One region of the Glutamicibacter sp. AOP38-B1-38 genome, then DNA from elsewhere that is predicted to be linked to it. Evidence: riboswitches for the same ligand, from Rfam matches in the RefSeq annotation. Region 1 holds a riboswitch; the other holds the start of a gene.
What was found. A riboswitch is a leader RNA that binds a small molecule or an ion and turns the genes downstream of it on or off. The one in region 1 is predicted to bind S-adenosylmethionine.
Positions count from the first base shown of each region.

Region 1 (8,244 bases):
CGGTGGCTGCCGCCGAGGCGGTTGGCACCGGGGTGCACGTGATCACCGGTTCGGTGGTCGTGGATACCGAGGCCGGCGCCAACGGCGAGCTGTCCGCCGTCTGGGTCGCCAGCCTGGATGCGCAGAACAATATCGGCGCCGCGCAGCGCCTTGAAGCTGACACCCTGGCCATCTCCGGCGGCTTCAACCCGGTGGTGCACCTGCACTCCCAGCGCCAGGGCAAGCTGGCCTGGGATTCCACCGTGCACGCATTCCTGCCCGCGGCACCCGTCGCCAACCAGCACCTCGCCGGTTCGCTCACCGGCCGCTTCGACACCGCCGGAGCGCTGGCCGGGGGAGCCGCCGCCGGTGCCGCGGCGGCCACCGCCGCCGGTTTCGAGACGATCGCCCGCGTGCCCGAAGCCATCGAGGTGGCTCTGGGCGAAACCCGCCCGGTCTGGCTGATCCCCTCGCGCCAGGGCGAGGATGCGGTGCACTACAAGCACCACTTCGTGGATCTGCAGCGCGACCAGACCGTGGCCGAGGTGCTGCGCTCCACCGGAGCGGGCATGCGCTCGGTGGAACATGTGAAGCGCTACACCTCGATCTCCACCGCCAACGACCAGGGCAAGACCTCCGGGGTGGCAGCTATCGGCGTGATCGCCGCGGTGCTGGGCATCGAAAACCCGGCCGAGATCGGCACCACCACTTTCCGTGCCCCCTACACCCCGGTCTCCTTTGTCGCCCTCGCCGGGCGGAACCGCGGCCAATTGCTGGACCCGGCCCGCGTCACCGCCATGCACCCCTGGCATCTGGCCCAAGGCGCCGCGTTCGAGGACGTCGGGCAGTGGAAGCGCCCCTGGTACTACCCGCAGGCGGGGGAGGACATGGACGCGGCGGTCTACCGCGAATGCGCCGCGGTGCGCGACTCGGTGGGCATGCTGGATGCCAGCACGCTGGGCAAGATCGAGATCCGCGGGGCGGATGCGGCCGAATTCCTCAACCGCATCTACACCAACGGCTACACCAAGCTGAAGGTCGGCATGGGCCGCTACGGGGTCATGTGCCACGCGGACGGGATGATCTTCGATGACGGGGTGACCCTGCGCCTGGCGCAGGACCGCTTCCTGATGCACACCACCACCGGCGGCGCCGCAGAGGTGCTGGACTGGCTGGAGGAGTGGCTGCAGACCGAGTGGCCGGAACTGGATGTCGTGTGCACCTCGGTCACCGAGCAGCTGGCCACCGTCGCGGTGGTCGGGCCGAAATCCCGCGCGGTGATCTCCAAGCTCGCCCCGGAGCTGGACGTGTCCAACGAGGCGTTCAAGTTCATGGCCTTCGCGGATACCACGCTGGAAAACGGCACCCCGGCACGGATCAGCCGGATCTCCTTCTCCGGGGAACTCGCCTTCGAGATCGCGGTGCCGAGCTGGTACGGGCTGGGCACCTGGGAGGCCGTCTACGCGGCCGGCGAAGAATACAACATCACCCCGTACGGCACCGAGACCATGCACGTGCTGCGCGCCGAGAAGGGTTTCATCATCGTCGGGCAGGACACCGACGGCACGGTGACCCCGCAGGACGCGGCCATGGGCTGGGTGGTCTCCAAGCTGAAGGACTTCGTGGGAAACCGCTCCTTCAACCGCGATGACAACCAGCGTGCGGACCGCAAGCAGCTGGTCTCCGTGCTGCCGGTGGACAAGACCCTGCGCCTGCCCGAAGGCACCGCGCTGGTCGGCGCCGGAACCCCGGTCACCCCGGCCGACGGCCCGGTCCCGATGGAAGGCTGGGTCACCAGCTCCTACAACTCGCCCGCGCTGGGCCGGACCTTCGGCCTGGCCCTGATCAAGAACGGCTTCAACCGCATCGGTGAAGTCCTCAAAGCCCCCGTCGGCGACCAGCTGGTCGACGTCGAGGTCTGCGAAACCGTCCTCTACGACCCGGAAGGCAGCCGCCGAGATGGCTAAGCACAGCGTAATCGAACCAACCACCGATCTGCGCCGCTCCCCGGCCGCGCACCTGGCCGAGGCGATGGCCCAGGCCTCCGTCGCCGGGACGCGCGCCGTCGCATTGCGCGAGATTGCGCTGGCCACCGCCGTGTCGCTGCGCGCGGTTCCCGGCAGCGCCGGGCACCAGGCGCTCGCGGCGGCCACCGGTGTGGGCTTGCCGGCCGGCGTCGGCGAGGTCGCCGGGTCCATCGAGGGCACCGCGGTGCTCTGGCTCGGGCCGGATGAATTCATGGCCTTCAACGCCGCCGGGGAGGAGCTCACGCAGCCGCTGGACTCCGCCCTGGGTCAGGCGCCGGGCCAGGTCATCGACCTCTCGGCGAACCGCGCGGTGCTGGAGCTGCGCGGCGCGGCGGCCAGCCTGGTGCTGCGCAAGAGCTGCCCGGCCGATCTGCATCCGCGGGCCTTCGCGGTCAACCAGGCGATCACCACCACGGTTGCCAACGTGCCGATCCTGCTCTGGCGCACCGCGGAGAATAGCTGGTATGTCATGCCGCGCGCCTCGTTCACCGAACATGTGGTGCACTGGATGATCGACGCGATGGCCGAGTTCGGCTCGGACCCGGTGATCTAGCCGCAGCACGATCGGGAACAAGAAGACGCCTGGCGGGCCGGTCCATTTTCGGGCCGGCCCGCCGGTGCCCCACGGTCTGGTTTTAATGCTCAATCACCGAAGGGCTCCCGCAAGGGGCGAGCAAATCCGGCATGCGCTGGCCCTGCGCTCACCATCGGCGAACTGAAGCAGTACACAGCAAACCGGCCGCCGAGGCAAAGCTGATGCAGATCCTCTCTGCGGAACCCTCCAGTAAGCTCTCGGGGCGCACGATCAGCACTCACCACTCATCCCGGCCCGCTTGCAAAGGCGCCAAGCCGTACCACCAGGCGTGGGACCCGCGGGGTCAATACCGTCGGTGCCGCCGCGCATTGCGTAAACGCGGAGCCTTACGAGGGCCCGATCATCGCCCAGCAGGTCCAGGATGTGGATCGTACCTATACCGCCGAGTGCCGCGTGTTCCTCTGGGGCAACCGCACGGTGGTGCAGCGCGAAGCCAATGGCCAACATGGGTGCCCGGCACCGGAAGCCGAGCACGCATGATCGTTCCCCGCCGCGGTTTTCTAGTGCGGCTCCGGGCCGCAGTGCGTGGTGATAAAACGGCTCAACGCCCGCTTCGGGCCGAGCTTCTGGAACAGGTAGGGGAAATCCGCCCACTGCTCGGGAACCAGATTTTGACCCTTCATACCCCACTGGCCTCCGTCCGCATTCAGACAGCGCAGCCTGTCATGAAGCCGGTATTCGACCTCCAGATCCACCGCCTGCCGCAGCGCATCCTCAATGGCCGACGGGAGCAAGGCAAGAATCAATGCGAACAATTCTGGGCTCACCCCGGCCTTTTCCCACCGTGCGGCGTAGTCGCGCCAATGATCCACGCGCAGCGTCCCGGTGCCATGAAGCAACCCGCGGCTGGCCAAATTGTGGCCCATGAACTGCGCGAAATTCCCGGCGTAGAGCCCGGGCGGGTTGTAGGGGTGATCCAAGAGCACCCCGGTCCACCGTCGTTCCCAGGCAAGCCGCGAGCCCTTGGCCGCGGGCTCGGTCATTGGCAGGCCATAGGCGTCAAGCTGCTCGGTGTAAGACATGTTTACTTCCCTTTCATCGACTTGTCCGCGGATACTGACCGCCGACCGGTTCTTCCCCTGGGGCACCCCGCTCGCTGAGGAGGGTTGCCGCGCAGCTAGCCAGGTACTTGACGCTGCGACTCGTGAACCTGCCAATCATCCTAGGACAGCGAACCGACACTTTAGCTCCGGGCGGATCTTGCGCGTTCTATGTCCCTCGCCGAAGGCCTTCACCAGCGAGGGCCTTCGGCGTAGGATATGGCAGATGCAGTGCGCGCAATCCGGTCTTGAGCTCGGCCCGGTGGCGGCTTCTTATCTTGGGGATGAAGGCCGCGGATTCCTGCCCTTGAGGGCACGGACCTTCATGGTGACCCGTCCGAACGGGCATTTCGCGCTGTGTTCCACGCACAGCGCACAGGGTGGAAACAGGGGACGTTCCAATGAACGGCAAGAAGAAATCCAGATTTTTGGCTCTCATCACCGCGGCCTTGGCGGGCGCGGCGCTGATGCTGGCCGGCATGGCACCGGCCGCGGCGCTGGTGCCAATCTCGCGATCCGGCGATACGGGGACCATCAACTACGTCAACCTCGGCGACTCCTACTCGGCGGGCTTCGGCTCGGGAACCATTAAACCCGGGCCTTTTCCGGATTGCCTGCAAACCACCGGGTCAACTCACGTCACCATGATCGACGCGCTACGCGGCGTGCAACTGATCGCAGATGCCGCCTGCGCAGGGCTGGACACCGCGCAGATAACGGCCACCGCTGCCGCGGTAGCCCCGCAACTGGCGCAAGCGGATCTGGTCACGCTCAGTCTGGGCGGAAATAATCTCCAGTGGGGGCAAACAGTCTCAGCCTGCAGCGCCCAGGGCACCGCCGCGAGCTGCCAGCAGATGCTCAAACTCGGCTACGCCTCCATGCCTGCTCTGCGCTCCGAGGTCGGAGCCACGCTGCAGCACATCGATGCGGCAACTCGCGCAAAAATCCTGGTTGTGGGTTATCCGCAGTTATTCACCACCTCCAATGGCGACCAGCCGCTGATCACGGCCAAGAACGCCCGGGCGCTGAACAAGCTGGGGGATGCGCTGAACCGGAATATCAAGATGGCCACCAAGGGTTCGAACGCGTCGTTCGTTTCGGTCACCGGCGCATTTAAGAACCACGGACTGGGTGCCGCGGATTCCTGGATCAGCTTTAATCTGGCGAACCCCGCCGATCCATTTAACCTGCATCCGACGAGCACCGGATACCAGGAGGGCTACTACCCGGCAGTCAAACGCCATATCAACCTGAAAAAATTGGCGCACAGCCAGGAAGGCCAGAATAGGTATTCGCACTAGAAGCACCCGGCCGGCTAACTCTGACGGCGAACCCGGCGGAAAACCGTCTTGGCCGTACGTCTTGCTCGCTGCGGACCGTGAAACTTGCGGACAAGACAGCGGCGCGCTGGCATACTGGGATTAGCGACGCAAACCCGTTGCGGCGGATGAAAATCCGCACTCGGCACGATCCGTGGGAGTCCTGATGACTGAGCGTATTTTGTTGGTTGGCGTTGAACTGGGGCAGGCACCGGCGGTCCTTGAAGCCGTCATCGAGCTGGCCGAGGCCACGGGCGCGAAGGTCATGTGCCTCTACGCGGACTCGGGCCGATTCGTCACCGAACGCCTGCCCACCGGAGAAATAGTCGAAGACACCACCTTCGACGGGGACGAACAGTTTCAGCAAGATTTCTCCCCGGCGCTCGCCGAACAGCTTTCGAAGGCCTTCGCCGGGACGAAGATCAGCTGGGCGGCGCGCACGGTCGCCGGAGATCCTGCCAAAGCTCTGATGCGGGTCGCCGCAGAGCTTGACGCGCAATTGATCGCCATCGGCACCCGGCGTCCGGGACTGCGCAGCAGGATGGAAGAGCTGATGGATGGTTCGATCGCCGTTGCGCTGGCCCATCGGCAGTCCCGCCCGGTGCTCGTTGTCCCGCAGGTTCCCGGCTTCTTTGAGGCGCAGCCCGCCAAGTCATGAAACTTCGCTCGGCGGCGAAAATGTTTCTCTGGCTGGGCCGCTGGCCTACGATGAAGCCATGACTCGGCGTAACGTAGATCTTGCAATCATTGGCTCCGGTTCCGGCAATTCGCTGATTACCGACTACTGGGATGACAAGCAGGTAGCTATCGCCGAAGGCTCAACTTTCGGCGGCACCTGCTTGAATGTCGGTTGCATCCCGACGAAGATGTTCGTCCGCCCCGCCCATCTGGCCCGCGGGACCGAGGAAGCGGCCCGGCTCGGGGTGCAGATGGCCGTGGAGAAGGTCGACTGGCTGGCCATCCGCGACCGGATATTCGGGCGCATCGACCCGATCTCCGCAGGCGGCGAAGACTACCGCAAGCGGTTGGAGAACGTCGAGCTCATCTCCCAGTTCGTCACGCTGCGCGAAGGCAAAACCCTGCGGGCCGAAGACGGCACCGAAATCACCGCCGAGCAGCTGGTCATCGCCGCTGGTTCCCGCCCCACCATGCCCGAGCTGGAAGGCATCGAGCTGGACGGGGTGCACACCTCGGACACCATCATGCGGCTGGCGAAGCTTCCCGAACGGCTGGTGATCATCGGCGGCGGCTACATCGCCTGCGAATTCGCCGCAATCTTCTCCGCGCTGGGCACCGAGGTCATCCAGCTGGTCCGCTCCGGAGCGCTGATGCGCCACCTGGATGCCGAAATCCGCGGGGCCTTCAACGCAGAAGCGACCGGCCACTGGCAGGTGCGCTATCACACCGAAGCCCGCGCGCTGCGCCCGGCCGATTCCGGGCTGGACGTGGTGCTCGGGTCCGAAACGCTGCGAGCCGACGCGGTGCTGGTGGCCATCGGCCGCACCCCGAATACGGATCTGATCGGCGCGCGGGAAGCCGGCCTGGATCTGCACGAGGACGGCCGGCTGCAGGTGGATCAATACCAGCGGGTGCTGCGCGGCGGGCAGCCGGTGACCGGCACCTACGCGTTGGGGGACATCAGCTCACAAACGCAGCTGAAGCATGTGGCGAACTACGAGGCGCGGCTCGTCGCCCACAACTTGGAACACCCCGGGCAGCTGCGCAAGAACTCCGATCGTGCGGTCCCGGCAGCGGTGTTCACCCACCCGGAACTTGCCACCATCGGGCTCACCGAGGAAGAAGCGCGCGCGCAGCTCGGAGCGGAGCACCTCACCGTGAAGACGCAGAAGTTCGGGGACACCGCCTATGGCTGGGCGATGGAGGACCGCTCCGGTCTTTTCAAGGTGCTGGCCGACAAGCGCACCGGCCAGCTGGTCGGCGCGCACGCCATGGGGCCGGAGGCCTCGAACCTCATCCAGCCGGTGATTATGGCGATGAACCTGGGCATCGATGCGCACACCGCGGCCACCGGCCAGTACTGGATCCACCCGGCGCTGATGGAGGTCGTGGAAAACGCCCTGCTCGGTTTGGATGTCCCGGACTCTGGGCTGCTCTAAACCTCGAAATACAGTGCCAGGTGCAGCTTGCACCCGGGGTTGAAGAGCGCATCGCAGGCAGGGCAATGGCTCGCGCCCAGATAGTCCGTGACGCTCAGCTGCGCTTTGCAGACTCCGCAGAGCACCGCCGGTTCGCCGAAGCGCTCCGCGGGCCAGAGTCGTACCTGGTGGCCGGCGACTTCCGCGTGGCACAGGTGGCACGGATAGTACTGTCCGCAGCAGAAGTGCTTGATAGCGATGATATCGACGTCCTGATGATAGTGGGCGCAGCGCGTCTGCGGGTCGACCTCGACCCCGCGGACCGTGGGTGTATCGCTCATTTGTGCTCCTTGGTTCGTGCAGCGCCCGAGAGCCTGCGGTGCTCCTACGCTACCGCGAGGACGCGCGTTGCCGGGCAGAACCCGAAACCATTGTGCATTGATGCACGCTCGATGTGCGAAAGCGGAACCCGCAATGGGGCGCCAACACCTACCTTCCAAGGGTGATCCAGGACATACTCGTGATTGATCATCACAGGTGGGGTTCGGTGGCTGAATGAATAATATTTTTAGTCAGTGCCCTGGTTGGTGCGGTGCTAGGCAGGCATGCTGGTGGAGCGGGCTAGCCGTGTGGGGGTGAATGGAAAATTTATTCACTCATCGTCTTGCACCAGATTCGTGGATGGCGGTCCGGTCGCAGCGGAACGGCAGCCCGGTCTGCGGGTGCTGGGACTGTTGTTCGGTCCAGATGGGAAACCGTCAGTTGCTCCTCTGACTCACATTGCTCGATGCCCGACCTGGCAGGGGGTGCAGCTCGGCGCTCACCGGTGTTGGTACGAGGTTCGTTTGGTTCTGGATGTCCACTCGCCGCACTCCGCAGGCATTGCAACGCACGTAGATGACATAGCCGATCGAAGTAGGGTGCTTGGACTCGCTGATCCAGCTGTGCTCGTGGGTGCCGACGAGCGACGTGTTTTGCTGAGTTTTGATGTTCTGTTTAATGTGCATACTACTACCATGATGTAATGGTCTTATGCATCTCAACCCTTACGGAGAATATGCGGTTCTGCTAGCTGCCTCGCTCGCCTCGTCCTGGCCGGAAGACCGTGCCGGAATCGTCTCTCGCGCACGGGAATTCGGAATGACAGTTCCCTTTCCCGAGGAAACGGGGGACTACATTGCGGTTCGC
Region 1 covers NZ_JBQSWU010000019.1:60,014-68,257, reverse strand. Annotated here, with positions in the region: gene ACT3TP_RS12380 (sarcosine oxidase subunit alpha family protein) at 1-1,946, shown strand, start outside; gene soxG (sarcosine oxidase subunit gamma family protein) at 1,939-2,559, shown strand; partial or broken gene ACT3TP_RS12370 (formyltransferase family protein) at 2,754-3,081, shown strand; gene ACT3TP_RS12365 (hypothetical protein) at 3,102-3,623, opposite strand; SAM riboswitch class IV at 3,636-3,751, opposite strand; gene ACT3TP_RS12360 (SGNH/GDSL hydrolase family protein) at 4,043-4,942, shown strand; gene ACT3TP_RS12355 (universal stress protein) at 5,127-5,618, shown strand; gene ACT3TP_RS12350 (mycothione reductase) at 5,677-7,077, shown strand; gene ACT3TP_RS12345 (CHY zinc finger protein) at 7,074-7,397, opposite strand; gene ACT3TP_RS12340 (hypothetical protein) at 7,815-8,063, opposite strand; gene ACT3TP_RS12335 (CGNR zinc finger domain-containing protein) at 8,089-8,244, shown strand, end outside.

Region 2 (7,819 bases), on a different contig from region 1:
GTTCTTCAGGTATTCCTGCAGTCTTGGATCGGAGAACACCTCGATTAGCTTGGCTGCATCGGCAGTTTTGGAGAACTCGGTGCCGAAGATCAGCTTGGAGGCGAAGGTTCTAGGCGGTTCCGGGAACAGGATTCCCTTGTCGCGGCCGACCTTTCCGGCATCGAACTGCGACACGTATCCGATGGCTGCATCCACATCGTCTAGCATGCGCGGCATGGCGAGGAGGTCTGCTTCCTTCAGCTCGAAGCCGCGCGGGTTGTCAACCACGTCGGCCATCTTCGCGGTACGCGGTTCGATGTCGGGGTTCAGGCCGAGCAGTCCCTCGCGCTCCAGGAGCCAAAGCGCTTGCCCCTGGTTGGCGACGTCGTTAGGCAGGAGCAGCGTCGACCCCTCGGGGAGAACCTCGACCGATTCGTAGCGGGTGGAATACAGACCGAAGCCCCATTGGTACAGTTCAACGGTTGGCGTCAATTCCACGCCGGCGGCTTCTGCCGATTGCCGCATGTACCACTCATGTTCAAAGATGGTCGCGTCGAACTGCCCTTCGGCCACGGCGCGGTTCGCCTGGATTGGATCCTGAAGCCCAATGGGTTCTATCTCGATTCCATAATCCGGCGCGATGGTCTCGGCCACGAATTTCAGGATCTTCTCTTCCCCGGCCATTGCCGGTTCAAAATGGACCTTGAAATTCGTTTTGCCGGGCTCGGTGGACGCGAGCGCTGGAGCGGACTTTTGCTGAACCAGCAACGCGCCAAGGACGAGCGCCACAATGGTCGCGCATGCCGCGATGGTCCAAGGCAGTTTCGCGGTGTTTTTACGCAGAGTGAAGCCATGGTCATGGCCTTTGGGTGAAGTCGTCATGTTCTTCTCGTTTGTTCTAGGGCGCTTAGGGGCGGGCCAGCGCGCGGGCGATGCGATCGCCGAGGAATTGGACTGCTTGCACGGTCAGAATGAGCGCAAGGATCGTGGCAAGCATGACATTCATGTCGAACCGCTGATAGCCGTAGGTGACCGCCAGATAGCCGATGCCGCCGGCCCCGATGGTTCCCGCGATGGCCGAATACTCGACCATCGAGATGGTGTTCAGCGTGACGGCGGAGGCCAGGGCGGGCAGCGCCTCACGGATCTGGGTTGCCCCGATGATTTGCAGCGGCGATCCACCGGTCACCAGCCCGACGGCCAGGTTCTCCTTAGGCAGATCATTGAGCGCGTTCTGCACGAGCCGCGCGAAGAAGGGAATGCCCGCAATGGTCATCGGCACCACTGCTGCCCAAATGCCGATGGTGGTTCCGGTCACCCATTTGGTGAATGGAATAATCGCCGCCATCAAGACCAGGAACGGCAATGAGCGTCCCATGTTGACGAACCAGCTCAGTGCCGCATGGCTCTTGTCGTGCGGAAAGAGACCCTGCCGGTCGGTGTTGAACAGCGCCAAACCCATGATGCCGCCAAAAATGATCACCAAGACCATCACGATGCCGACCATTGCCCAGGTCTGTCCATAGGCAGGAAGCATCAGGGCGGGCAGTTCGTTCCATGGGGTGTCGGTACCGACCGCTGCGCTTTCGGTTGGGATTCTCATACCGCCACCTCGATGCGTTCCGCGCGGTCGGCCACACTCGCGAGGAGCTGCTGGGATCGTGGCGTGGCGCGCAATCCCCATCCAGCCAAGACGGCAATAGCTCGTTCTGCGGCAATGCCCGCGAGACCGATTTCAACGCGGCCCAGCGTTCCCTCGTGGTGTGCTTCCACGGAGCCACCGAGCAGCGCGACCCGCGCGCCATGTTCGGTTCCCAGCCGGGATATCCAGGCTGGGTCCACATTTGCCGCCTGGTAGGCCACGGTCAGCGTGAAGTCGTAGCCGGCGGGCACCAGATCGGGGCGCAATGGCAGAAGCTTTGAACCGGTCACCGATCCCGGATCCGCTACCAGGCCTCGAAGTTCGCCGTACTCGGCGATTCGACCGCCATCGAGTTGCGCGACGCGGTCGGCGATATGGCGCACCACATCCATCTCGTGGGTGATCAAGATAATCGCCAAGCCCAAGTCGGTGCGCAGGGAATCAAGCAGTTCCAGCACCTGCGTGGTGGATTCCGGGTCGAGCCCCGAGGTTGCTTCATCGGAGAGCAGCAGACGCGGACGCAGCGCCAGCGCTCGGGCAATGCCCACGCGTTGGCGTTGGCCACCGGAAAGTTCTCCGGGGTACGAATTTGCCCAATCCGCCAGACCTACGCGATTCAGGAGTTCAGCGACCCGGTTTTCCATCTCGTGGTGGACTACTCCCAGGTTTCGCAGCGGCAACGCAACGTTTTCGGCTACCGTCATGCGGCGCAAAAGGGCCGAGTTCTGGAAGATCGTGCCGATGGCACGACGTTCGGCGCATAGTTCTTTGCCAGAGAGCACCGACAAGTCCTTGCCTTCTACCAGGATCTGACCGCTGCTGGGCTTTTCCAACAGCGAGATGCAATGGGACAAGGTGGACTTCCCGGCGCCTGAGGGCCCAACCACCGCGGTGATTGTCCCCGATTGAACGTCCAGGTCGATCCCCTTGAGGACCTCCACACGGCCCTGGGCCGTTTCGTAGTGCTTATGCAGCTGGCGAATCTCAATCATGTGATCGTCCAGATAACGTCGTTTGCATTTGTTCTCCTTGGTGCTGGCACCGCGCAGAGTCTCAAACAGCGACGATCCACGGATTCAGGATGCCGCTGGCTTTCGCCAGGCTCTGAATCTCGGGAACAAAGCCGGTGTTTCAGACTGCTCCATCGGTCCTGGCTGTAGCACCGGCCCCGTGAGGGTGGTTGCTGCGACGTCGTTGAGCCAGGTCTCTCGGTCGCTCTGGATGGTTACCATTCGATAGGTGAATCGAACAGTTTCAGTCTGTGCCCGTGCCCGCTTCGTGAACAACCATGACGTTATATACGCGTCATGAAGTCGACCTCGGTGCGCAGATCGGCGGAAAACCGGCCATAAATGCGCGACTCACCCGTCATATGTCGCCACGTGACGACGCTGAATTCGCATCTTGACTCAGGAGAACTCGGCGGGTGCGAGGACGCCCCTGGGCCTGAACGCAAAGCAAGCTTCCAGAACCGAAAGGTGGAGATGAATTAGGTGCCTGGAAGCTAGCTGCGCGGCCAGACCACTTCGAAGCGTTCGCACACGATCCGCTCACCGGGCACGCCGGTCATTGCCGGTTCCCACTGCTTGGCGAAATCTGCCTGCTGCGTCCGTTTCCAGAACTTTTCGTGTTCCCGGCGCCAGCTGGCCAGACTACGGTCATCCTCGCCCTCGGCAAAGGCAAAATCTGCATCCACCTGGTCGAATGATTTCAGCGTCACCTCGCTGGTACGCAGGATAATTTTCGGTGTCCCGGAGCCGTCGCAGGCGATCCAGTGCGAACCGACCCGCGGAAGCGGTTCGTTCTCGGCAAGGTAATCGTTTTCAAGGCTTGAGGTGGCACGTTTCTGCCCGTGGGTTACCTGATGCAGCAGTGCCTCGGCGAGCTCAGCGCTGTCTCCGAAGTATTCCACCACGTAGTCGCCCGGATCGGTGGCACAGCTGTTTCGGTAGTCAGCCCACATTTGCGCGGCGGCGGCGAGATCTACCGGGGGCAGCTCGGAGGTAGGTTCATTGCTCATTCTCCTAGCCTAAACGCAGTCCGGCCACCGAAGCTGCTGTATTCGGTGGCCGGATCGCTGGCTGCCGCGGTGGCGGCATGCCCTCCGAAGCCCTTGAGGCGACGGCGGTGAATCCGACGCTAGTGAAGTCTTCACCTGAGCGTAATGAGCGACAAGCATGCGCGGTGACGCGTGTCACAGCCTAAGTCTCAGGTGCTTCTCCCGTAAATTGGCGCTTGCTTCATCCCCACCTTTTCAGGAGATCAAAGTATGTCACGAGCAAGTACGAGAGCTATCGCCAGCGCCGCGGCACTGGCGCTGGGACTGGGAACTTTCACCGCCCTTCCGGCCAGCGCCGATCCCAGGGCGACCGACAAAACGCCTACGGCCAAAGGCAGCGGCGGCGCAGTCTCCTCCGTAGACCCGGAAGCGACCGCCGCCGGAATCGAGATCCTGCGCAAAGGCGGCAACGCGGTTGATGCGGCGGTCGCAACGGCGGCCGCGCTAGGCGTGACCGAACCTTATAGTGCGGGCATCGGCGGCGGCGGCTACTTCATGTACTACGACGCGAAAACCGGAAAAATCAGCACCATCGACGGCCGGGAAACCGCACCGGCAGCAATGCCCCAAGATGCCTTCATCGATCCGGAAACCGGCGAGCCCTACAATTTCACTCCCGAACTGGTGACCAGCGGCGTGGCGGTCGGCGTACCCGGAACCCTGGCCACCTGGCAGCGCGCGCTGGACAATTGGGGTTCCCAAAGCCTGAAGAAAGTTCTGCACCCAGCGACCCAGGTAGCTTCACGCGGCTTCGTTGTCGATGAAACATTCCGCGAACAGACCCTGGATAACAAGGAGCGCTTCGCAGCCTTCGGCTCCACCAGCGAGCTATTCCTGCCTGATGGCGATGCGCCGCACGTTGGCAGCATCTTCAAGAACCCGGATCTTGCCCAGACCTACCGGTTGCTGGCGAAGCAGGGCCCCTCGGCGTTCTACCAGGGCGAAATGGCCGAAGAAATATCCCAGACGGTGCAGGCTCCGCCCACGTCCGCGGACACCGAACTCCCGGTTCCGGCTGGCTATGTGAGCACCGCCGATCTCGCGGACTACGAGGTCGTGGAGCAGCAGCCAACCCAGGTCAGCTACCGCGGCCTCGATGTTTACGGCATGGCTCCATCCTCCAGCGGAGGAACCACCATCGGTGAATCGCTGAATATTCTCGGCGAGTTCGACCTCGCCGGCATGGAGCGGCCCACCGCGCTTCACCACTACTTCGAGGCGACGGCCCTGGCCTACGCCGACCGTGGCAAATTTGTCGGCGACCCGGCCTTTGTGGATGTTCCCACCGATACGCTGACCGACAAGCTCTTCGGCGTCGACCGGGCGTGCGCGGTAAACCCCGAACAGGCCGCGGAGAAGCCGGTGGCGCCGGGCGACATCGAGGACTATGACGCAGTGTGCCCGGCGGCAACCAGCGAGCCGGTGGTTGAGCAGGATACCGAGAACATCTCCACCACCCACCTGTCGGTGGTGGACCGCTGGGGCAACGTCGTCTCCTACACCCTGACCATCGAGCAGACCGGCGGCTCGGGCATCGTGGTGCCCGAGCGCGGCTTCCTGCTGAACAACGAGCTGACCGATTTCTCCACGGTGTACGATCCCGCCGACCCGAACCGGATCGAGCCGGGCAAGCGTCCGCGCTCCTCGATGGCGCCCACGATCGTGCTGCGCGATGGCGAACCGATGCTCGCCATCGGCTCCCCCGGCGGCTCCACCATCATCACCACGGTGCTGCAGACCCTGGTGAACCGCATTGACCTGGGCATGGATCTGAGCGAAGCCATCGCGGCCCCGCGCGCCTCGCAGCGCAATACCGCGGCGGTGACGGCGGAGCCCGAATTCATCGAGGCCTATGGGCCGGCGCTTGAGGCTTTCGGGCACAAGCTCACCGCCGCCGGTGATTCCTTCACCCCGCAGGCTGAGATCGGTGCGGTTGAGGCGGTGGAAATCGCCGCAGACGGGACCTTGATCGCGGCGGCTGAACCAAACCGCCGCGGAGGCGGTTCGGCCATGGTGGTGAACCCGGCCAAATAGCCGTTAAAGCCAGCGAGTCCCCGCGGAATTCAACATTTCGCGGGGACTCGCTGGCTTTGCTAGCGCTTGATCTTCAAGGATTTAGGCCTTGGTGGCCAATCGGTTGGAGATCTTGTACTGGGCCGCGCGGTGGGTGTCCTTCACGCGGTCGCCGGCGCCGAACAACTTGTGGCGCAGCGAGCCCTCGGTGTATTCGGTCTTGTAGACCCCGCGTGCCTGAAGCTCGGGAACCACGTACTCGACGACGTCCTCGAAGGTACCTGGAGTGACAGCATAGGCGAGGTTGAAGCCATCCACGTCGGTGTAGTCCACCCAGTCGATGAGCTTCTCGGCGACCTCGGCACCCGAACCGACGGAGACCGGACCGAATCCGCCCACGCCGATCCATTCGGCCAGCTGCCGGATGGTCCATGGCTTTCCGGTATCACCGCTGGCCTTCTTGAAGGTTTCCACCGAGGACTGGATGGCGTTGGACTTCACGTCGTCGCCAATCACGTCATCTGGTCCGTAAGCGGACATGTCGATGCCGGTCCAACCCGAAAGCAATGCCAGCGCGCCGTCGATATCCACGTAGGAGCTGTAGTCCTCGAACTTTGCCTGGGCAAGTTCCGAAGTTTCGGCGGTGATGATGGTCTGCATGGCGAAGATCTTGATGTCGTGGCGGCCACGGCCTGCGGCCTCGGCAGCATCACGGATCTTGGCGACCGCTTCTTTGAGCAGGTCACGGGTAGGGCAATTCACGAAGATCGCTTCGGCGTTCGACGCGGCGAATTCGGTGCCGCGCTTGGACGCGCCGGCCTGGTAAATCACCGGGGTACGCTGGGTGGAAGGCTCGGTAATCGCGATGCCTGGAACCTTGAAGTACTTGCCCTCGTGATTGATCGGGTGCACTTTGGAATGGTCGGTGTAGACGCCGGATTCCTTGTTGTTCTGCACCGCGTCCTCTTCCCACGAACCTTCGAGCAGCTTGTAGACCACTTCGAGGTACTCATCGGCGTGGTTGTAGCGCTCGTCGTGCTCCATCTGGTCTTCCTGGCCCATATTTCGGGCCGCCGACGGCAGGTAGCCGGTGACCACATTCCAGCCGACACGGCCATTGGTCAGGTGGTCCAGGGTGGCCAGGCGGCGCGCGAAGGCATAAGGGTGCTCATAGGCGGTGCCGGCGGTGACGCCGAAGCCGAGGTTCTCGGTGACCGCGGCCATCGCGGAGACGAGCATCATCGGGTCATTAACCGGCGCCTGGGCTCCGCTGCGCAGCGGAGTCTCGTTGGCGCCCTTGTAGACGTCGTAGGTGCCCAGCACGTCGGCGAGGAACAGCCCGTCGAATTTGCCCTTTTCCAGCACCTTGGCCAGGTGGGTCCAGTAGCCCAGGGTGTTGTAGGTCGACGCCTTGTCATCCGGGTGGCGCCAGAGGCCCGGCGACTGGTGCACCACGCAGTTCATATCGAAGGCGTTAAAAAGGATTTCGCGCTTGTTCTCGCTCATTGGTGTGCCCCTATCCATAGAAGAAAAATCTTGTAAGTCTAAAAATCTGTGTTCGAGGAGTGTTGCCTAGCTGCCGGCGAACCGGTTTGCTCCGGTTACCGTGCCGGTGACGGACAGCCGTTGGGGCTGCACGCCGTTGATCTCGTAGTCCCCCACGATGCGCGCCTTGTAGATCGCCGGATTGTGCGTCGCGATGGTTCGGGCGTTGCGCCAGTGGCGGTCCATATTGCAGCTATTGCGAGTGGAAGATGCACCCAGCGCGTCGAAGAGCTTGCTGGTCGCTCCGATGACCAGCGGCTGCACGATCGTCTGAGCACGGTTTGCCGCCAGTTCGCACACGGCAAAGCGCTCCTCGGCGTTCAGGTTCGCGTCGGCCATGGCCGCTTCGACCTCCAGCACCGCGCCCATGACCACGGACTCCGCGGCGAAGATTTCGGCGGAAACCTCCCCGACGAGCTGCAAGACCTGCGGTTCGCGGTGCACCGGAACTCCGGTGCCGGTGCTGAAACTGCGGGTACGCGCCTGCACGGAGGAGCGCAGGTCGTTCAGTGCCGCCCGTCCGATTCCGGCCTGTACCGCCATGAGCACGAGTTGGAAGATCGCGGCTTCCGGATCCGTGG
Region 2 covers NZ_JBQSWU010000012.1:51,894-59,712, forward strand. Annotated here, with positions in the region: gene ACT3TP_RS08770 (MetQ/NlpA family ABC transporter substrate-binding protein) at 1-861, opposite strand, end outside; gene ACT3TP_RS08775 (methionine ABC transporter permease) at 887-1,582, opposite strand; gene ACT3TP_RS08780 (methionine ABC transporter ATP-binding protein) at 1,579-2,613, opposite strand; SAM riboswitch class I at 2,760-2,849, opposite strand; gene ACT3TP_RS08785 (ASCH domain-containing protein) at 3,126-3,641, opposite strand; gene ggt (gamma-glutamyltransferase) at 3,891-5,714, shown strand; gene ACT3TP_RS08795 (LLM class flavin-dependent oxidoreductase) at 5,796-7,199, opposite strand; gene ACT3TP_RS08800 (acyl-CoA dehydrogenase) at 7,266-7,819, opposite strand, start outside.
Region 2: linked by a shared signal. The riboswitch ahead of ACT3TP_RS08780 (methionine ABC transporter ATP-binding protein) and the one ahead of ACT3TP_RS12365 (hypothetical protein) in region 1 are both predicted to bind S-adenosylmethionine.